3 regions of the Bacillus sp. 1NLA3E genome follow, and region 2 is predicted to be linked to each of the others. Evidence: a T-box and tRNA genes for the amino acid it is inferred to sense, from the RefSeq annotation. Region 2 holds a T-box; the other regions hold tRNA genes.

Region 1 (3,239 bases), 180 kb from region 2:
AGTCGGTCCCAAGGGTTGGGCTGTTCGCCCATTAAAGCGGTACGCGAGCTGGGTTCAGAACGTCGTGAGACAGTTCGGTCCCTATCCGTCGTGGGCGCAGGAAATTTGAGAGGAGCTGTCCTTAGTACGAGAGGACCGGGATGGACGCACCGCTGGTGTACCAGTTGTCTTGCCAAAGGCATAGCTGGGTAGCTATGTGCGGAAGGGATAAGTGCTGAAAGCATCTAAGCATGAAGCCCCCCTCAAGATGAGATTTCCCATAGCGCAAGCTAGTAAGATCCCTGAAAGATGATCAGGTTGATAGGTCAGAGGTGGAAGCGCGGTGACGTGTGGAGCTGACTGATACTAATCGATCGAGGACTTAACCAAAAACGGTGTTATTAGTTTTACAACTTCTTCTGCATTATCTAGTTTTGAGGGAATGAAAATTTCTCTTGCAAAACTTCAAAAAGTCATTATAATAAATAATGTCCTATGAAAATAATAGTCTGGTGGCGATAGCGAGAAGGTCACACCCGTTCCCATACCGAACACGGAAGTTAAGCTTCTCAGCGCCGATGGTAGTTGGGGGATCTCCCCCTGTGAGAGTAGGACGTTGCCGGGCTGTTACAAATGGAGGATTAGCTCAGCTGGGAGAGCATCTGCCTTACAAGCAGAGGGTCGGCGGTTCGAGCCCGTCATCCTCCACCATATTTTCCTACAGAGGTTTGCCGGGGTAGCTCAATTGGTAGAGCAACTGACTTGTAATCAGTAGGTTGGGGGTTCAAGTCCTCTCGCCGGCACCACTTGATTTTTTAGTACGAGCCATTAGCTCAGCTGGTAGAGCATCTGACTTTTAATCAGAGGGTCGAAGGTTCAAGTCCTTCATGGCTCACCATTTTCATTTTAATATGCGGGTGTGGCGGAATTGGCAGACGCACTAGACTTAGGATCTAGCGCCGCAAGGCGTGGGGGTTCGACTCCCTTCACCCGCACCATATTTACAAAAAACGCGGAAGTAGTTCAGTGGTAGAACATCACCTTGCCAAGGTGGGGGTCGCGGGTTCGAATCCCGTCTTCCGCTCCAAACAGATTTGCCGGGGTGGCGGAACTGGCAGACGCACAGGACTTAAAATCCTGCGGTAGGTGACTACCGTACCGGTTCGATTCCGGTCCTCGGCACCATTTTTAAAAATATATGCGCCCGTAGCTCAATTGGATAGAGTATCTGACTACGAATCAGAAGGTTGTAGGTTCGACCCCTGTCGGGCGCACCATTATATCGGGAAGTAGCTCAGCTTGGTAGAGCACTTGGTTTGGGACCAAGGGGTCGCAGGTTCGAATCCTGTCTTCCCGACCATTAAACCTTCAAATGGGGCCTTAGCTCAGCTGGGAGAGCGCCTGCTTTGCACGCAGGAGGTCAGCGGTTCGATCCCGCTAGGCTCCACCATTACAATCCTATATTAAATTTGGCGGTGTAGCTCAGCTGGCTAGAGCGTACGGTTCATACCCGTAAGGTCGGGGGTTCGATCCCCTCCGCCGCTACCAAATAAAGCCATTTTAGGTTATTAAAACTTAATTTGGACCTTTAGCTCAGCTGGTTAGAGCAGACGGCTCATAACCGTCCGGTCGTAGGTTCGAGTCCTACAAGGTCCACCAATGTACTTTTTCACACGGAGGAATACCCAAGTTCGGCTGAAGGGATCGGTCTTGAAAACCGACAGGCGGGTTACACCGCGCGGGGGTTCGAATCCCTCTTCCTCCTCCATTTTAATTTAATAATTTCTATTGTCGCGGGGTGGAGCAGTTCGGTAGCTCGTCGGGCTCATAACCCGAAGGTCGCAGGTTCAAATCCTGCCCCCGCAATATGGTCCGGTAGTTCAGTTGGTTAGAATGCCTGCCTGTCACGCAGGAGGTCGCGGGTTCGAGTCCCGTCCGGACCGCCATATTTTTTTAAGATGTTTGGCTCAGTAGCTCAGTCGGTAGAGCAAAGGACTGAAAATCCTTGTGTCGGCGGTTCGATTCCGTCCTGAGCCACCATTTTTATGCTTATAAGATGGAAGCATATGATGGCGATTGTGGCGAAGTGGTTAACGCATCGGATTGTGATTCCGACATTCGTGGGTTCAATTCCCATCAGTCGCCCCATCATTATTTTTCGCGGGTGTAGTTTAGTGGTAAAACCTCAGCCTTCCAAGCTGATGATGAGAGTTCGATTCTCTTCACCCGCTCCAAATGTGGGCCTATAGCTCAGCTGGTTAGAGCGCACGCCTGATAAGCGTGAGGTCGATGGTTCGAGTCCATTTAGGCCCACCATATAGTTTTACATTGTTCCGCAGTAGCTCAGTGGTAGAGCATTCGGCTGTTAACCGAACGGTCGTAGGTTCGAGTCCTACCTGCGGAGCCATTTATTTGGGGAAGTACTCAAGAGGCTGAAGAGGCGCCCCTGCTAAGGGTGTAGGTCGGGTGACCGGCGCGAGGGTTCAAATCCCTCCTTCTCCGCCAGATAAATTTAATATTGGCCCCTTGGTCAAGTGGTTAAGACACCTCCCTTTCACGGAGGTAACACGGGTTCGAGTCCCGTAGGGGTCATACAAAAAAAGCTATTAACTTATGTTAATAGCTTTTTTTGTGTTTTAATATTCCAGAATAGTATCCCTTCCTATCTGAGTTTCTCTTCAATATCTTCTTCTGGCAAATTACGGCCAGGATTATTCAAATCTAAATCAGACGTAATCCCTGTAGAAGGGCCACGAAACATATCACCTGTCGCTAGTATTTTTCTATCGGGTGCCTCGAATAGAGGGGCTTTTTCCATATTTTCTTTCAGTTGATTCCCAGGTTGTTCTTTCATCATATATTCCTCCTATAAGATTTATGTTTTATTTTGTCATAAACACATAAATCATATGTCGAATGAGGAAATATCCCGAAGAATAATATCGCTATGTATCATTTAATCGAATAAAATGTCTTAATATTAAGAAATTTATTACAAGGAAAATGGTATTAAGTCTCGTATACTAGGTAGATAGCCTAAGAAAAATGGTGGTGTGCTGTCAGATGACATTGAAGACATATTTACCAACTGAATTACAATTGTATCTTTTTCACGAGGGTACATTATTTGAAAGCTATAAATTGTTTGGGGCACACATCTTTAAAGAGGAAGATAGAACCTATACAAGATTTTGCGTTTGGGCACCACATGCAAAAGCAGTTAGCCTTGTTGGAGATTTTAATAATTGGAATGGAAATGG
Region 2 (3,239 bases):
TGCATCAATGGTTTCCCATAAAGGATTACGAGATTTTATTACCAATGTAGCAGATGAACAAGAAATTCCTTATCAATATGATGCCATTCCAGGTGGAGGAACGGATTCTGGTGCTATTCACCTGTCTCATAATGGTGTTCCAGCTGTATCGATTGGGATTGCTACTCGTTATATCCATTCACATGCAGCGATGCTCCATCGTGATGACTTTGAGAACACCGTTAAATTAATTGTGGAATTGATAAAGCGTTTGGACCAAAAAACAGTCGATGCGATAACTTATCAATAAGAAAAAGAGGGTACCGTGTACAGTACGGTACCCTCTTTCCTAAGTTTCAAGCCAAGCTTAACGCTTTAGGCCAGTTTCGAGAAACCCTAGCATTTCGTTGCGGTCCTGCTCGGATGCATTTTGCCAAATGACTTCAAACAAAACACCAAGACCTGGTAGCATCTTTTCCTCACCATTTTGAATTGCATCGACAATCGTATCACGCAGTTCGTCTTGTGAATTACCTGTTACATTTTGGATAATTGCATGCCGTAAATTTAAATCCATCCAAATACACCCCTTTTTTATCCATTTCTAAAACTATCATTAACGAATTTTCATTTTTTTATGTATGAAATTTAAGCTATAATAAAGAAATTCGAAAAAGAAAAAGGAGTGACATTGGTGAAGCACATTCACTCTGTTAAAAACCCACAAATTAAAGAATGGAAAAAGCTCTTAACGAAAAAGGAACGCGATAAAACGGGCACCTTTTTAATAGAAGGTTTTCATCTAGTTGAAGAAGCATTGAAAAAGGAAGATGTGGTCCTGGAATTAATCGTGGACGAGCAGGTTGAACTTCCTGCAAAATGGAATTACGGATCAATTCCGTTAACGCTTGTGACCGTTGAAGTGATTAAGTCATTGTCGGATACCGAAACACCACAAGGGGTCATCGCCATTTGCCGGCAAGAACAGGAAAAGAATACCGATATCATCAAAAAAACATACCTGTTAATCGACTCCGTTCAGGATCCGGGCAACATGGGAACGATGATTCGGACCGCAGACGCAGCCGGAATCGATGCGGTGATTGTAGGGAATGGCAGCGTTGATATATACAATCCAAAGGTTTTACGCTCAGCGCAAGGAAGTCATTTTCATTTACCAATCGTAACTGGTGACCTAGCAAATTGGATTGATAAGCTTTCAATGGAAAACATCCCAGTTTACGGTACTTCACTAGAAAACGGGCAAATATTAACTAATGTTTCGCCGACAGAATCATTCGCATTAATTGTTGGTAACGAAGGGAACGGGGTTAGTCAACAACTGCTTGAGAAAACAACGGAAAACTTGTATATTCCGATTTTGGGACAAAGTGAATCATTAAACGTCGCTGTTGCAACGGGAATTCTTCTTTATTTTTTAAAAAAAGTCTTATAATTATTTGAAACCGTTAGAAAAATATACTATAATTAACAGCAAAATGCATGAACATAAAAACGTTGATGGAGAAAAGTAACTTATATCCTTCCATATAGGGAGAAAATGCCTTAGACTGAAAGCATTTTTATGGGTAGTGGTAAGTGAAGTTCACCTCCGGAGTTGGCATTAGGACCATTTCGATAAGCGGTCATTTCCGCTTTTCTATTGGAAATGTAAAGATGCACCGGCCTAAGCCGTTATCCGAATGAAGCGAACAAGCTCATTTTTTTGCTTGTTAATAAGGGTGGTACCGCGAACCAAACCTCGTCCCTTTTACCGGGAACGGGGTTTTTTTGTTGCAAAAATATGGAGTGAAGCTAAGAAAACGGAATTTATTACAATCCCAAAGCAGGGTTGTGGCAACTACAAAATTTTATTAAGCGTGCAAATAAAGGAGGAAACACACATGCAGGAAAGATTAAAGGAACTGCAAACTGAGGCTCTTCAACAAATTGAGCAATCAACGAATCTGAAAGAACTCAACGACATTCGCGTAGCTTACTTAGGTAAAAAGGGCCCGATTACTGAAGTTCTAAGAGGTATGGGAAAGCTATCTGCTGAGGAACGCCCGAAAATGGGAGCGTTAGTGAACGAGGTACGTGAGGGGATTGCTTCTAAGATTGAACTGAAACAGCAAAAGTTAGAAGAAGCAGCCATTAATGAAAAGTTAGCTGGGGAAACCATTGATGTAACTCTACCAGGTAGACCGGTAAAGGTTGGGAATCACCATCCACTTACAAGAGTCATTGAAGAAGTTGAAGACTTATTTGTGGGCATGGGTTATACCGTTGCTGAGGGTCCTGAAGTGGAAACTGACTATTATAATTTTGAAGCATTAAACTTACCAAAAGGACACCCGGCTCGTGATATGCAGGATTCCTTCTATATTACCGATGATATTTTACTTCGTACCCATACATCCCCAATGCAAGCTCGGACAATGGAGAAGAAGCAAGGAAAAGGTCCTGTAAAAATCATTTGTCCAGGAAAGGTTTACCGTCGTGACAACGATGATGCTACACATTCCCATCAATTTATGCAAATCGAAGGATTAGTCGTTGATGAGAATATTCGCATGAGTGATTTAAAAGGAACCTTGGATATTTTTGCGAAAAAGATGTTTGGAGAAGACAGAGAAATCCGCTTAAGACCGAGCTTTTTTCCATTCACTGAACCATCAGTTGAAGTGGATATTTCTTGTAAAATATGTGGAGGAAAAGGCTGTAACATTTGTAAGGGTACTGGCTGGATTGAAGTGTTGGGTGCAGGGATGGTCCATCCTAATGTCCTTGAGATGGCTGGATATGACTCCGAAAAATACACTGGATTTGCGTTTGGTATCGGTGCGGAAAGAATTGCGATGCTGAAATATGGTGTGGATGATATTCGCCACTACTATACAAATGATATTCGCTTCTTAAAACAATTCTCATTGCACGAATCATTATAAAACAGGGGGAGAATGGTCATGTTCGTATCATATAAATGGTTGCAGGAATACGTAGATTTATCTGATATTACTGCAGCAGAGCTAGCTGAAAAGATCACAAAAAGCGGTATTGAGGTTGAGGGAGTTGAGCTCCTTAACGAGGGATTAAAAGGCATAGTAGTTGGACATGTAGTTGAACGTGTACAACATCCAAATGCTGATAAATTGAGTAAATGCCAAGTAGATCTTGGTGGAGAAGCTCCCGTGCAAATTATTTGCGGTGCCAAAAATGTAGCCCAAGGTCAAAAGGTTGCCGTGGCAACAGTTGGTGCA
Region 3 (3,239 bases), 1.9 Mb from region 2:
GTTCCCTCAGAATGGTTGGAAATCATTCGTAGAGTGTAAAGGCACAAGGGAGCTTGACTGCGAGACCTACAAGTCGAGCAGGGACGAAAGTCGGGCTTAGTGATCCGGTGGTTCCGCATGGAAGGGCCATCGCTCAACGGATAAAAGCTACCCCGGGGATAACAGGCTTATCTCCCCCAAGAGTCCACATCGACGGGGAGGTTTGGCACCTCGATGTCGGCTCATCGCATCCTGGGGCTGTAGTCGGTCCCAAGGGTTGGGCTGTTCGCCCATTAAAGCGGTACGCGAGCTGGGTTCAGAACGTCGTGAGACAGTTCGGTCCCTATCCGTCGTGGGCGCAGGAAATTTGAGAGGAGCTGTCCTTAGTACGAGAGGACCGGGATGGACGCACCGCTGGTGTACCAGTTGTCTTGCCAAAGGCATAGCTGGGTAGCTATGTGCGGAAGGGATAAGTGCTGAAAGCATCTAAGCATGAAGCCCCCCCTCAAGATGAGATTTCCCATAGCGCAAGCTAGTAAGATCCCTGAAAGATGATCAGGTTGATAGGTCAGAGGTGGAAGCGCGGTGACGTGTGGAGCTGACTGATACTAATCGATCGAGGACTTAACCAAAAACGGTGTTATTAGTTTTACAACTTCTTCTGCATTATCTAGTTTTGAGGGAATGAAAATTTCTCTTGCAAAACTTCAAAAAGTCATTATAATAAATAATGTCTTATGAAAATAATAGTCTGGTGGCGATAGCGAGAAGGTCACACCCGTTCCCATACCGAACACGGAAGTTAAGCTTCTCAGCGCCGATGGTAGTTGGGGGATCTCCCCCTGTGAGAGTAGGACGTTGCCGGGCTGTTTCATTATTATTATTCCGCAGTAGCTCAGTGGTAGAGCATTCGGCTGTTAACCGAACGGTCGTAGGTTCGAGTCCTACCTGCGGAGCCATTTTTGGAGAGCTGTCCGAGTGGCCGAAGGAGCACGCTTGGAAAGCGTGTAGGCGGGTAACTGCCTCAAGGGTTCGAATCCCTTGCTCTCCGCCACTTTAATTTATCTTTTAGGCCCCTTGGTCAAGTGGTTAAGACACCTCCCTTTCACGGAGGTAACACGGGTTCGAGTCCCGTAGGGGTCACCATATGTGGAGGATTAGCTCAGCTGGGAGAGCATCTGCCTTACAAGCAGAGGGTCGGCGGTTCGAGCCCGTCATCCTCCACCATAAATTTCTTTACTTTTTTATTGTCGCGGGGTGGAGCAGTCCGGTAGCTCGTCGGGCTCATAACCCGAAGGTCGCAGGTTCAAATCCTGCCCCCGCAATTTGGTCCGGTAGTTCAGTTGGTTAGAATGCCTGCCTGTCACGCAGGAGGTCGCGGGTTCGAGTCCCGTCCGGACCGCCATATTTTTTAAGTTGTTTGGCTCAGTAGCTCAGTCGGTAGAGCAAAGGACTGAAAATCCTTGTGTCGGCGGTTCGATTCCGTCCTGAGCCACCATTAATTTTTTTAAGCAATGCCGGTGTAGCTCAACTGGTAGAGCAACTGAATCGTAATCAGTAGGTTGGGGGTTCAAGTCCTCTCGCCGGCACCATGCAGATAAACCAACTGGTTTTAATGAGGTATACGGTAAGAAGATTTAACACCTATCTATTAAAATTTAATTTTATATGTGGAGGGGTAGCGAAGTGGCTAAACGCGGCGGACTGTAAATCCGCTCCCTCCGGGTTCGGCGGTTCGAATCCGTCCCCCTCCACCATTTAATAACTTAGGGGTATAGTTTAAAGGTAGAACGAAGGTCTCCAAAACCTTTGGTGTGGGTTCAATTCCTACTACCCCTGCCAATTAATTATAATGGCGATTGTGGCGAAGTGGTTAACGCATCGGATTGTGATTCCGACATTCGTGGGTTCAATTCCCATCAGTCGCCCCATTATACAAAATAATCATGAATATTGGGCTATAGCCAAGCGGTAAGGCAACGGACTTTGACTCCGTCATTCGTAGGTTCGATCCCTGCTAGCCCAGCCATTTCGCGGAAGTAGTTCAGTGGTAGAACATCACCTTGCCAAGGTGGGGGTCGCGGGTTCGAATCCCGTCTTCCGCTCCAATATTTATTTCATTATGGCGGCATAGCCAAGTGGTAAGGCAGAGGTCTGCAAAACCTTTACCACCGGTTCGAATCCGGTTGCCGCCTCCAATTTCTTATAGTTTACTATTTAAGTAATTCGCCGGGGTGGCGGAACTGGCAGACGCACAGGACTTAAAATCCTGCGGTAGGTGACTACCGTACCGGTTCGATTCCGGTCCTCGGCATAGAAACAAATTAATACCGCGCCGGTGTGGCGGAATTGGCAGACGCGCACGACTCAAAATCGTGTTCCTTCTGGAGTGTCGGTTCGACCCCGACCACCGGTATAATATAAAAATCCCTTGTAAATCACAAGGGATTTTTATTTGCCGTTTTTTAGGAATATATAGGACTTTTTCCGGCATTGTTCGCTCTTATTGAGACTATCAAAAGTAGGAGTTCTTTGTTGGACTCCCTATCGGTCACTCCATCTCTGTACAGTGATTTTTGCTGTTCTTTTTATTACTTTTTGTTTGCTCAAGCAATGGACTTTTAAAAAAGAGAACGTTAATTTGCTTAGGCATCCCAAAATTATTGTATAATTTAACAATAAAAATAATTGAAGGGTTTACCTTAATTAAGGAAAAATTAAAAGTGAAAGGAGTACAAGCTTTGAAAAAATTTATTATAATAGGCATTGGGCTACTAACAGTAGCATTTACCGCTGCTTATATTAACTTTGATAAGTGGAGTTTGGCAACTGTAAGTGATATTAACGCAAGCCCGCAAGACCAGGCAGTAGCAAAAGCTGAACTAAAAAAAAGATTTGAAGCTAGTACTTCCCAAGGAGAAATGCCTAAGTACGAAAAAAAGAGTGAAGCTCAGCTCCTTCAAGAAGTACATGGGATGACTCATCAAAAAGTGGCAGCAGAAGAAAAATGGGGTTCGACCGAAATTACCAAAGATAAGGTTCTGAAATTATATAATGTGGTACAAGAAAAAGAATTTGCCGATTATGAAATTCAGTCTATGTTATTAGATACTCTCGAACCATGGACACATGGAGATTTTAGTAATGCAGTAAGGGCACATAATAATATTTGGGATTATCTTCATGGTAATGTTGGTAAAGCCAGTCGTTTATTAACACCTGTGGAAGAACAACGATATATTGAGAAAACCTTACGATGA

The links. The T-box of region 2 lies ahead of pheS (phenylalanine--tRNA ligase subunit alpha). A T-box ahead of a tRNA ligase gene usually reads a tRNA of that ligase, here a tRNA-Phe.
Region 1: it has a tRNA-Phe gene. The T-box ahead of pheS (phenylalanine--tRNA ligase subunit alpha) is inferred to sense a tRNA for this amino acid. The anticodon was not compared.
Region 3: it has a tRNA-Phe gene. The T-box ahead of pheS (phenylalanine--tRNA ligase subunit alpha) is inferred to sense a tRNA for this amino acid. The anticodon was not compared.

Annotation. Positions count from the first base shown of each region.
Region 1 covers NC_021171.1:3,871,188-3,874,426, reverse strand. The annotation lists rRNA gene B1NLA3E_RS18635 (23S ribosomal RNA) at 1-369, shown strand, start outside; rRNA gene rrf (5S ribosomal RNA) at 488-604, shown strand; tRNA gene B1NLA3E_RS18625 (tRNA-Val) at 615-690, shown strand; tRNA gene B1NLA3E_RS18620 (tRNA-Thr) at 710-785, shown strand; tRNA gene B1NLA3E_RS18615 (tRNA-Lys) at 802-877, shown strand; tRNA gene B1NLA3E_RS18610 (tRNA-Leu) at 893-977, shown strand; tRNA gene B1NLA3E_RS18605 (tRNA-Gly) at 992-1,066, shown strand; tRNA gene B1NLA3E_RS18600 (tRNA-Leu) at 1,076-1,164, shown strand; tRNA gene B1NLA3E_RS18595 (tRNA-Arg) at 1,180-1,256, shown strand; tRNA gene B1NLA3E_RS18590 (tRNA-Pro) at 1,263-1,339, shown strand; tRNA gene B1NLA3E_RS18585 (tRNA-Ala) at 1,354-1,429, shown strand; tRNA gene B1NLA3E_RS18580 (tRNA-Met) at 1,451-1,527, shown strand; tRNA gene B1NLA3E_RS18575 (tRNA-Ile) at 1,562-1,638, shown strand; tRNA gene B1NLA3E_RS18570 (tRNA-Ser) at 1,655-1,747, shown strand; tRNA gene B1NLA3E_RS18565 (tRNA-Met) at 1,772-1,845, shown strand; tRNA gene B1NLA3E_RS18560 (tRNA-Asp) at 1,849-1,925, shown strand; tRNA gene B1NLA3E_RS18555 (tRNA-Phe) at 1,944-2,019, shown strand; tRNA gene B1NLA3E_RS18550 (tRNA-His) at 2,052-2,127, shown strand; tRNA gene B1NLA3E_RS18545 (tRNA-Gly) at 2,140-2,213, shown strand; tRNA gene B1NLA3E_RS18540 (tRNA-Ile) at 2,219-2,295, shown strand; tRNA gene B1NLA3E_RS18535 (tRNA-Asn) at 2,312-2,386, shown strand; tRNA gene B1NLA3E_RS18530 (tRNA-Ser) at 2,394-2,484, shown strand; tRNA gene B1NLA3E_RS18525 (tRNA-Glu) at 2,500-2,571, shown strand; gene B1NLA3E_RS18520 (hypothetical protein) at 2,642-2,836, opposite strand; gene glgB (1,4-alpha-glucan branching protein GlgB) at 3,043-3,239, shown strand, end outside.
Region 2 covers NC_021171.1:3,686,645-3,689,883, reverse strand. The annotation lists gene B1NLA3E_RS17680 (M42 family metallopeptidase) at 1-289, shown strand, start outside; gene sspI (small acid-soluble spore protein SspI) at 347-556, opposite strand; gene B1NLA3E_RS17670 (TrmH family RNA methyltransferase) at 674-1,435, shown strand; T-box leader at 1,489-1,752, shown strand; gene pheS (phenylalanine--tRNA ligase subunit alpha) at 1,884-2,927, shown strand; gene pheT (phenylalanine--tRNA ligase subunit beta) at 2,946-3,239, shown strand, end outside.
Region 3 covers NC_021171.1:776,457-779,695, forward strand. The annotation lists rRNA gene B1NLA3E_RS03790 (23S ribosomal RNA) at 1-611, shown strand, start outside; rRNA gene rrf (5S ribosomal RNA) at 730-846, shown strand; tRNA gene B1NLA3E_RS03800 (tRNA-Asn) at 864-938, shown strand; tRNA gene B1NLA3E_RS03805 (tRNA-Ser) at 944-1,033, shown strand; tRNA gene B1NLA3E_RS03810 (tRNA-Glu) at 1,051-1,125, shown strand; tRNA gene B1NLA3E_RS03815 (tRNA-Val) at 1,131-1,206, shown strand; tRNA gene B1NLA3E_RS03820 (tRNA-Met) at 1,231-1,304, shown strand; tRNA gene B1NLA3E_RS03825 (tRNA-Asp) at 1,308-1,384, shown strand; tRNA gene B1NLA3E_RS03830 (tRNA-Phe) at 1,402-1,477, shown strand; tRNA gene B1NLA3E_RS03835 (tRNA-Thr) at 1,496-1,571, shown strand; tRNA gene B1NLA3E_RS03840 (tRNA-Tyr) at 1,652-1,736, shown strand; tRNA gene B1NLA3E_RS03845 (tRNA-Trp) at 1,748-1,821, shown strand; tRNA gene B1NLA3E_RS03850 (tRNA-His) at 1,835-1,910, shown strand; tRNA gene B1NLA3E_RS03855 (tRNA-Gln) at 1,934-2,008, shown strand; tRNA gene B1NLA3E_RS03860 (tRNA-Gly) at 2,013-2,087, shown strand; tRNA gene B1NLA3E_RS03865 (tRNA-Cys) at 2,104-2,177, shown strand; tRNA gene B1NLA3E_RS03870 (tRNA-Leu) at 2,208-2,293, shown strand; tRNA gene B1NLA3E_RS03875 (tRNA-Leu) at 2,314-2,395, shown strand; gene B1NLA3E_RS03880 (DUF6241 domain-containing protein) at 2,721-3,239, shown strand.